Regions from separate parts of the Actinomadura sp. 9N215 genome, predicted to be linked through region 2. Evidence: riboswitches for the same ligand, from Rfam matches in the RefSeq annotation. Region 2 holds a riboswitch; the other holds the start of a gene.
The links. Region 2 has a riboswitch for cyclic di-AMP ahead of ACH34T_RS35595 (NlpC/P60 family protein). Riboswitches for the same ligand answer to the same signal wherever they lie in the genome.
Positions count from the first base shown of each region.

Region 1: it holds a riboswitch for cyclic di-AMP, as region 2 does, so the genes downstream of both, ACH34T_RS23870 (NlpC/P60 family protein) here and ACH34T_RS35595 (NlpC/P60 family protein) in region 2, are expected to answer to the same signal.

Region 1 is NZ_JBIRBA010000015.1:3,121-8,278, forward strand. It holds gene ACH34T_RS23860 (Mut7-C RNAse domain-containing protein) at 1-401, shown strand, start outside; gene ACH34T_RS23865 ((deoxy)nucleoside triphosphate pyrophosphohydrolase) at 398-820, shown strand; gene ACH34T_RS23870 (NlpC/P60 family protein) at 964-2,037, opposite strand; cyclic di-AMP (ydaO/yuaA leader) riboswitch at 2,044-2,178, opposite strand; gene typA (translational GTPase TypA) at 2,372-4,225, shown strand; gene ACH34T_RS23880 (FHA domain-containing protein) at 4,376-4,846, opposite strand; gene ACH34T_RS23885 (hypothetical protein) at 4,835-5,158, shown strand, end outside.
Region 2 is NZ_JBIRBA010000029.1:22,653-27,810, forward strand. It holds gene ACH34T_RS35585 (RDD family protein) at 1-197, opposite strand, end outside; gene ACH34T_RS35590 (amino-acid N-acetyltransferase) at 202-723, opposite strand; cyclic di-AMP (ydaO/yuaA leader) riboswitch at 1,030-1,223, shown strand; gene ACH34T_RS35595 (NlpC/P60 family protein) at 1,383-2,309, shown strand; gene ACH34T_RS35600 (LuxR C-terminal-related transcriptional regulator) at 2,691-2,921, opposite strand; gene ACH34T_RS35605 (LacI family DNA-binding transcriptional regulator) at 3,351-4,433, shown strand.

The sequences.
Region 1 (5,158 bases), on a different contig from region 2:
ACCACAACGACATGGACGACCCGGCGCTGGTCGTCCAGGCCGATGCGGAGCGCCGCGTCCTGCTCACCCAGGACCGCGGCCTGCTGCGGCGCCGCGCGCTGTGGTTCGGCGCGTACGTCCGCGGCTCCCGCCCGGACGACCAGCTCCGCGACGTCCTGGACCGGTTCGCGCCCGTCCTGCGGCCCTGGACGCGTTGCACCGCCTGCAACGGGGAGCTCGTCCCGGTCGACAAGGAGGAGATCGAACGCGACCTGGAGGCGGGCACCCGCCGCAACTACGACGTCTACGGCCGCTGCGCGAACTGCGGCCAGGTGTACTGGCGCGGCGCGCACGGCGGCCACCTGGAGAAGATCGTCCATGATGCGACGCGGCTGGTCGAGCGGGCCGCGATCGCGAGATGACGGGTAACGGAGAGGGGTTGGTCGGCATAGACCTCGTGGTGGTGGGCGCGGCGATCATTTCGGACGGACGGCTGCTGAGCGCGCAGCGGGCCGAGCCGCCGCACATGGCGGGCGGCTGGGAACTGCCGGGCGGGAAGGTCGACCCCGGCGAGTCGGACGAGGACGCGCTGGTGCGCGAATGCCACGAGGAACTCGCCGTCAAGGTCCGGCTGGGCCGCAGGATCGGCGGTGACTGGCGGCTGAGCGAACGGGCCGTCCTGCGCGTGTGGACGGCCCGCATCATCGAAGGCGAACCCCGCGCCCTGGAACACCTGGCCCTCCGCTGGCTCTCCCCGGACGAGCTCTACGACGTCGACTGGCTCCCAGGCGACCGCCCCGTGATCGACACCCTCGCCGAACAACACCTACTCGCGGAGTAACGCGCCCCCCAGCCACCGCCGCGACGCCACGACGACGTCAATGTCTGCTCGGGAAGGAACGGCGCCCAGCCACCGCCGCAACCCCGCGACGACCTCAATGGTCGCGATCGCGTCCGAAGGCAGGTTTCGAGCCTGCGAGAAACCTAATCGCGCAGCGAGCCGCCAGGCGAGTCGGAGCGATGCAGCGATCGCACAGCGTTTGTCGACGATGGAGGCCCGCCAGGGCCGAAGGAGGAGCGGTCGGACATTTTGGAGATCTTCACCACATCGCCGGTCTGCGGGGCGTGCAGGAACTTGCCGTCACCGAGGTAGACGCCCATGTGGTGGAGGCTTCCGCCGAAGTACACGAGGTCGCCTGACCGGAGCTCGCTCCGGGAGACCTTCGTGCCCAGTCCGTACAGGGCGCCGGTGTAGTGCGGCAGGCCCGGCTTGCCGACCTGGGTGTACGCCCAGACGACGAGGCCGGAGCAGTCGAAGCTGCCCGGCCCGGCGGCGGCCCACACGTACGGGGCGCCGAGCTTGGTGAGCGCCTTGCGGGCCATCTTGGCCGGGAGCCCCGAGCCCTTCACGGTGGCGCGCAGGCCGCTGCGCGGGTCGCGGACGTGCGTCGTGGTCAGCTTGTCGAGGCGCTTCAGCACCTCGGCGACCTTGGCCTTCGCGGCCCGGCGGGCCTGCTCGGCGTCCGCGGCGGCCTGCTTGACCTGGGCGATCCTGGCCTGCGCTGTGCGCTGGGCGGCCTCGGCCCGGTCGATCTGCTTCTGCAGCGCCTGGATCGTGGCGGCCTGGTTCTGTGCGAGGTACGCCTGGTCGGACAGGCCGTCCGGCGAGCCGCCCGTACCGAAGATCGCGTTGGGCGATCCGGACATGTAGTTCGCCGCGGCGAGCTGGCCGAGCCGTTCCCGCGCCGGTGCGGCCTGGGCGCGCAGCGCGGCGGCCTGCTGGGCGGCGGTGCGCTCCGCCTGCTGGGCCTTGCCCAGGTCAACGCGGGTCTTGTTGTACTTCTCGGTGAGGATCTCGGCTTCCTCGTTCAGCGCGTCCAGGCTCTTGCGCAGGCCCTGCTCGGTCGTCGGAGCCGGGCTCGGGGTGGCCGCGGCGGGACGTCCGGACGGTTGCGCCGCGTGCGCGACGGTGGGCGCGGCGGCGCCGAGACCGATCAGGAGCATGGTCGCGGTGGCGGCGGGCGTGACGCGGCGCCGCCGGTGGGGATCCGGTGTCAAACCGGGTTCTCCTCTCCTCGCGCGCCTACCGGGTTAGCTGACGGGTTCGGGCCAGGAGTCGCCCTACGACGTGTGTCGATTCACCCCGAAGAGGTGGGTCCCCGGTTCCCCGCGAGGCGGGAGATTCGGCGCTCCGGCCGCAGCCCCGGGGGGTGGGGCTCCGGACGACCGGATCTCGGGCACATTACAAAGGATCAGCAAAGTTGGCGAATCCGCCCACGAGACGACTTCTGAGGTTCGGATCGGCTGGGATGGGTGGTATGCGGGGCCAAGTAGAATGGGGGCTGCCGCATGTCGGCGGCGAACCCCGAACTCTCACGCAAGGCGAGCCCGCATGCCCATCTCCACGCGCGACGACCTCCGGAACGTCGCGATCGTCGCTCACGTCGACCATGGCAAGACGACGCTGGTCGACGCCATGCTCTGGCAGTCCGGGGCCTTCCGCGAGAACCAGGACGTCGACGACCGGGTCATGGACTCCAACGACCTGGAGCGCGAGAAGGGGATCACCATTCTCGCGAAGAACACCGCCGTCCGGCACGACGGGCTGACGATCAACATCATCGACACCCCCGGGCACGCCGACTTCGGCGGCGAGGTCGAGCGCGGGCTGAACATGGTGGACGGCGTCGTCCTCCTGGTGGACGCCAGCGAGGGCCCCCTCCCGCAGACCCGGTTCGTCCTGCGCAAGGCGCTGGAGGCCAGGCTGCCGGTGATCCTGGTCGTGAACAAGACCGACCGTCCCGACGCCCGCATCGACGAGGTCGTCGACGAGACGTACGAGCTGTTCATGGACCTCGACGCCGACGAGGACCAGATCGACTTCCCGATCGTGTACGCGTCCGGGCGCGCCGGGCGGGCCTCGCTCGACAAGCCCGCCGACGGCGAGATGCCCGCCAGCCCCGACCTGGAGCCGCTGTTCACGGTCATCACCGAGACGATCCCGGCGCCGTCCTACGACCCGGACGCGGCGCTGCAGGCGCACGTGACGAACCTGGACGCGTCCAGCTACCTCGGCCGGATCGCGCTGTGCCGCGTCCACGCCGGGACGATCAAGAAGGGCCAGCAGGTCGCCTGGTTCCGGCACGACGGCAGCGTCGACCGCGTCAAGATCACCGAGCTGCTGATGACGGACGCGCTCACCCGCAAGCCCACCGACGAGGCGGGGCCCGGCGACATCATCGCGATCGCCGGCATCCCCGACATCATGATCGGCGACACGATCGCCGATCCGGACGACCCGCGCCCGCTGCCGCTGATCACCGTGGACGAGCCCGCGATCTCGATGACCGTCGGCACCAACACCGGGCCGATGGCGGGCCGCGAGAAGAACACCAAGGTCACCGCCCGGATGGTGAAGGACAGGCTCGACCGGGAGCTCGTCGGCAACGTGTCGATCCGGGTGCTGCCGACGGAGCGTCCGGACGCGTGGGAGGTGCAGGGACGCGGCGAGCTGGCCCTGGCGATCCTCGTCGAGAACATGCGCCGCGAGGGCTACGAGCTGACCGTCGGCAAGCCGCAGGTCGTCGCGAAGAGCATCGACGGGAAGAAGCACGAGCCGGTCGAGCGGCTCACCGTGGACATCCCCGAGGAGCACCTCGGCGCCGTCACGCAGCTCCTGGCCGTCCGCAAGGGGCGGATGGAGCACATGACGAACCACGGCACCGGCTGGATCCGGATGGAGTTCCTCGTCCCGGCGCGCGGCCTGATCGGGTTCCGCACCGAGTTCATGACGGAGACGCGCGGCACCGGCATGGCGCACCACGTGTTCGAGGGCTACGAGCCGTGGTTCGGGGAGCTGCGGACGCGTCCGTCCGGATCGCTGGTCGCCGACCGCGCCGGCGCCGCCACCCCGTTCGCGATCACGAACCTGCAGGAGCGGGGCACGTTCTTCGTCGGGCCGACCACCGAGGTGTACGAGGGCATGATCGTCGGGGAGAACTCCCGGGCCGACGACATGGACGTCAACATCACCAAGGAGAAGAAGCTCACGAACATGCGGTCGTCCACCGGCGACGAGCTGGAGCGGCTCACCCCGCCGCGGCTGCTGTCGCTGGAGGAGGCGCTGGAGTTCTGCCGCGAGGACGAGTGCGTCGAGGTCACGCCGGGCGCCGTCCGCATCCGCAAGGTCGTCCTGGACGCCAAGGAGCGCGAGCGCATGCGCGCCCGCTCCAAGCGCGCGAGCTGATCGGAACCGGAGCCGTCGACGGACGCGAGTCGGCGGGCGCGAGTCGATAGGCGTGAGTCGGGCGTAAGTCGGCGGGTGCGAAAAGGGGCGGCTCCGCGGTCTTGGACCGCGGGGCCGCCCCTTTGCGCTGGTGTCCGGCCTGTGCGCCGGTCAGTTCAGCTGGACGGTGCCGGTCACGTCGGCGGCGAGGCGGAGCTGGTCGCCGTTGCGGAGCGGGGCCTCCACGCCGCGGGGAAGCCGCTCGCCGTTGACGAACGTCCCGTTGGTGGAGCCCTCGTCGCGGACCCACGCCGTCCCGGACGGGTCGAGCCACACCGTTGAATGGCGGCGCGACACGTTGTCGTACTGCGTGAACGTGGACGCCACCGGTGACTGGCCCGCGTCCCGTCCGAGCACCAGATGCTGCCCGACGGAGACCTTGAGCTCGCCCGTGGGGAACATCACACGCAGGGTGGGCGCGCCCTTCTGCGGCAGCGGACGCAGGCACGAGTCGCACTGCGCGGCGCCCGGGTTGGGCAGCACCGCCTCGCAGTACGGGCACATGAACGCCGTGCCGTCGGGCTGCCGGCCCTGGTTGTGGTCGGGCGGCAGCAGCGTCGCCTCGCGTCCGTGCTGCGGCATCGGCGGGCCTCCGTGCTGCGGCGGCTGGCCGAACTGGTCGCCGCCGGGGCCCGGCTGCGGCGCCCCCCACTGGTCCTGCTGCGGCGGTTGCTGCTGTTGCTGTGGTGCGCCCCACTGGTCCTGCTGCGGCTGGTACTGCTGCTGGTCCTGCTGCGGGGAGTACTGGTCCTGGGGCGGCGGGAACTGCTGGTCCGCCGGTGGGAACTGCTGGTCGGACGGCGGGAACTGCTGGTCCGGCTGCGGGTAGTCGGGCAGCGGGGGCTGCTGCTGCGGCGCGCCCCACTGGTCCTGCTGGGGTTGCGGCGGCTGCTG
Region 2 (5,158 bases):
TACGGCTCGTTGTACCCCGGCTGCTGACCCCACTGCTGTTGCTGTTGCGGCGGCTGCTGCCACTGCTGCTGTGGTTGTCCCTGCGGTTGCTGTTGAGGTTGCTGCCATTGGGGACCTTGGTACGGAGGCGGCGGGCCGTAGGAACCCTGCCCCTGCTGCGGCGGGTACCGCCGCCCGCGGTCGGGGGAATCGCTCATCGGGTCAGTCCTCCAGGCGAAGCAACATCCGGGTGTTGCCCAACGTATTGGGCTTGACCCGGTCGAGGTTCAAGAACTCTGCAACGCCTTCGTCGTAGGAGCGGAGAAGCTCCTCGTACACCTCTGGCGCCACCGGAGTCCCCAGGATCTGCTGAAAGCCATGGCGCGCGAAGAACTCCACCTCGAAGGTAAGGCAGAACACCCTCCGCACGCCGAGTTCCCGCGCGGTCTCCAGCAGACGGGCCACGATCCGGTGCCCGATGCCGCGTCCGCCGTACTCCTTGCTCACGGCGACGGAACGGACCTCCGCGAGGTCCTCCCACATCACGTGCAGCGCGCCGCAGGCGACGACCGGTCCCGGCGTGCTGTGCTGGACGTCCTCGGCGACCCAGAACTCCTGGACGTCCTCGTACAGCTTCACCGTGGACTTCTTCAGCAGGCGTCGTCCCGAACCGGCGTACCGATCGACCAGCCTGCGAATCTCTTGAACGTCGGCGGTACGGGCTCGCCGGATCACGACCTCCACAAACAGGCGAGATTATCGAACGCGTCGCCACCGCCAGCGGTCAGTAGTGCCCGCAGGCGGGCGATGCGGGCTGGCTCCGCATGCGGCGATGGGCGAGCAGCAGTGACTAGATAAAACCGACTAGGCATTGCCCGGGGTGCCAAAAAGTGAGCAAGGACACAGGATTTCAGGGGGCGTGACCGGCGCTCCGGTGCCGACAAGCCGCCGCCACCTGCGATTTCGCATGTTCTGGTTGGCATCCAAAGCGGGTTCCGTTAGTGTCCTGCGCTGACGTCGGCCAACCGCAGGACGCGGAGGCCGCACCGCCGAGTCCAAGGGCCGCAACCAGCGCCCCGAGGAGCCGGGGACCCACTTCCGGAGCGTTCGGGGAGCCGCCCCGGGCTGACACCGTGAGGGGTGAATCCGCAGCCGCGTGGAACCGAATTCCACGCGTGCCCGCGGACGGGCTGCTCCAGCCCCAACCCGTCAGCTAACTCGGTAGGCGGACGAGGAGAGGAGAATTCGTGGAGCCATCGCGCCCTGCTTCCCTTTCACGATCTGCTCGTTCAAGCTCCCGGCAGTCGCCATCGGCGCGGAAAGCCCGGACGGCCCGAAAAGTCCAGAAGCCCCGGACGGCCTGGGCGCCCTGGACGGCCCGGTTCCGCGGTAGAGCGATCACCGTGGCCGGTGCGCTCGTCGCCCTTTCGGTCGCACCGCACACGGTCGCGGTCGCGCACGCAGACCCTGAGCCGTCCACGAAGGAACTCAGGGCGAAGGCCCTCAAGCTCGCCGACCAGCTGGAGCAGCTCACCGAGCAGTACAACGGGCTGAAGGTCAAACTCGCGCAGTCGCAGCGCGCGGCCAAGGTCGCCACCGAGAACGCCCAACGGCAGGAGAAATCCCTCCAGACCATCCGCGAGAAGGTCGGTTCTCTGGCCGCGACCAGTTACATGCAGGGCGGTTCCGACCCCACGGTGTCGTTCGTCGCCTCCCAGGACCCGCAGTCCGTCCTCGACCAGGCCGCCACGCTCAACTACTTCGCCAAGCGGGACAGCACCAAAGTCCTCGGGCTGATGCAGGCCATGCAGGCCGCGCAGCGCGCCCGCAAGTCCGCCGAAGCGCGCGCCACGCAGGTGAAGGCGCTGCGTACGCAACTGGATTCGCAGCGCAAGAAGGTCACCGAGACGTACGAGAAGGTCCGCGGCACGCTCGTCAAGCGAGACCCCACCCAGCTCGCCAAACTCCCCGTCGTCGGCACCGGCAAGGGCGTGCAGGCCCTGCGCTACGCGATGACCAAGATCGGCGACCCGTACGTCTGGGGCGCCGCCGGGCCGAACGCCTTCGACTGCTCGGGCCTGACGATGTGGGCCTACAAGCAGGTCGGCATCAACCTGCCGCACTACACCGGCAGCCAGTGGAACGCGGGCACCCACGTGTCCCGCGGCCAGCTCCAGCCGGGCGACCTCGTGTTCTTCCACTCCGACCTGCACCACATGGGGATCTACGTCGGCGGCGGCAAGATGCTGCACGCGCCCCACACCGGCGACGTCGTGAAGATCGCGCCCATGGCGGGCCGTCCCTTCGCCGGCGGCGTCCGAGTCGCCTGAGCCCGGCGGACGCCCCCAGCGTCCTAGCGCCCTGGTGTCCGACTGAGAATGGTCAGCGGAATCCCTTGCGCTCGGCAAGCGTCCTAGGACGCCCCTGGACGCCCTCGGATGGGCCCCTGCGGTCGGCGGGCGCATCTGGTGGGTGTCACGGGCGTTGCGGGCGTCGATGAGATCGAGGGCGCGCTTGACGTGTCCTCGGCGAGCGTTGAACACCGTCTGCGGCGAGCGTTGAACACCGTCCGCGGCGACGCCTCCTGCAGGGACCTACCTGTCAGGGTGCGGGCGCCGCCGCTGCGGGGTCGGACGGAGGGTTCTGAATGTTTGCCGCCTGGATTCTCGTGGCGCTCGCCGTCCCCGGACGAGCGTCATTGGGGGTTGCCGCTAGATGAGCTGCCTTCGGGCCGCCCACACCACGGCCTCGATAGGGGTGTTGACCTCCAGCCGGTCGCAGATGGTCCGCAACCGGCGTCGCAAGGTCCGTGCGCTCAGCTCCAGCTTGCGAGCCGCCACATCGGCGGTGACACCGCTGGCGATTTGAGCGAGCAGCCGAATCTCTTCCTCGCTCAGCCCGAAATCGTCGGTGCCACGACGTGCGAGTGTGGCCTGTTCCACTCCGTCCTCCCTCGTCCGTGGTGATGACCGCGGGGATGCAGCCGTCCGCTGCACAGGCACGGGTTGGCCTCGATCTGTACGCGCGTTGGGTTGCCGGGCCCGGAGCGCCTCCGGACTCAGATCATCGGTTTCCTTTTCTGTCTCGCGCGCTTGGCCGGAGGTGGCCGTTGGGCCGATTGCGGGGGCTTTCGGGGGAACTCCGGGTGACGATTCACTCGTTGGCCATCCGAGGGAGACGGGATGGGATCGCCAGCCATCCGCACCGTCCCTTCTCGTTGGACTCGCCAGATCTCGCCGTGGTCGAAGATCGTGAATCGTTTCAAGCTACGCTTCGGCTCGGAACGCTAGGCGGCCGGATCCGGCCCGTCAAGCGCTGGTTCAGTGCAATGTGCGCGCCGATGGTCGCGGTCTGTGACCGTGCTTTCGCGAATGCACTATGCAAAACTCCACTACCTGGGGAAACATGCCTGGGACGGGACGAGGAGCGAGTTGCCACAGACCAGTATTCGTGAGGTCGCGAGGCGTGCTGGAGTCTCAGTTGGGACCGTTTCGAATGTCCTAAACCGGCCAGACCTCGTGGCCGAAGCTACCCGTGACCGTGTTCGCGCGGCGATCGAGGAGCTCGGATTCGTCCGGAACGAGTCCGCGCGCCGGCTCCGGCGGCGTCCCGAACGCACCGCGGGCGAGTTCGGCGACGAGCCGCGGCGCGCATTCGGCGTCGTCGTCGAAGACCTCACCAACCCGTACGCGACCGACGTCGCCCGGGGGGCGGAGGCCGCGCTCAACGCCCTCGGTCACGACGCGCTCTGGCTCTCCAGCGACCACTCCGCCGCCAAGGAGCGGCGTTCCGTGGAACTCCTGGAAGAGCAGAACGCCGCCGGCGTCCTGATCATCCCCGTCGGGCTCGGTTCCCGCGACATCGCCCAGCTGCGCGCCGCGGGGATGAGCGTGGTGCTGATCGACCGGGACGCGTCCGGGGTCTGCTCCGCCCAGGTCGACCACGTCGCGGGCGGTGAGATCGCCGCCGCGCACCTGCTCGGCACCGACCGGGAGCGGATCGCCTTCGTGACCGGCGTCCCCGAGCCGCAGCCCTGCGTCGAACGCCGCGACGGCGCCGCCCGTACGATCGTCGAGGCCGGCTTCGGAAAACCCCCGATCCTGATTCTGGACGCGCTGAGCCCCAGCGAGGGCCAAGCCGCCGCCCACCAGATCATGGCGATGTCGCCGACACCCGACGGCGTGTTCTGCGCCAACGACCTGCTCGCGATCGGCTTGATCAACGAGCTGATCCGGCTCGGCGCGCGCGTCCCCGAGGACATCGCGGTGATCGGATACGACGACATCGAACTCGCCGCGAGCGCCGCCGTGCCCCTCACCACCATCCGGCAGCCCCGCCGCGAACTCGGCTGGGAAGCCGCCGAACTCGCGCTGGCCGAGGTAGGCGAGGGCAAGTCCCATCAGCACCGTCAGGTGGTCCTCAGACCCGACCTTGTCATCCGCGAAAGCGCTTAACCTTCGCCGCCCCCCAGGCCAGAAGTCACCCTTGCCCCCGGCAAGCCTCGTCCCCCAACACTCTCGCACCGCACCGCCGCACCGCCGCACCGCCGTCCCGCCGTCCCGCCGTCCCGCACCGCCGTCCCGCACCGTCCTCCCGCGCCGCCGTCTGTGCCACTGTCCCGCCGCACCGTCCCGCCGCACCATCCCGCCGCACCATCCCGCCGCACCGTCCCGCACCGCCGTCCCGTCCTCCCGCGCCGCCGTCTGTGCCACTGTCCCGTACCGCCGTCCCGCACCGGCGTCTCGCACGCGGTCGCCCCGTCGGCGACTCGTGCCGTCGCCTAGGCGTCCGTGTGCGCGCTTCGTGGGAAGGCCGTCCCCCGCCTAGTCAGTCGTTGACACGCCACCCGTCGAGCCTGCCCGGCCCCTCCCGGCCACCCCCGGGCGCTCGCGCCCCAAAGAGTGATCCACAGCCGGACGAGCGGCCAAGGCGGCGCGTACCCAGGAGAGTGACATCTCGTCCACGCGGGCGAGCGACACCGTCTGCGTGGGCCCTGTGCTCAGCGAGTCATCAGTTTCGGACGTCACGCAGCCGACTGGGATGGGCGCCGACCTGCACGCTGCCCTGGGGCCCGTTCGAATGGCTCTGTGCGTTCTGGGCGGTCCGGCCTGGGGCCCTGGCGCACTCGCAAGGCCGTAGGCCCGCAGGACTCCGGTCGAGGGCATAGAACGGGAATTGG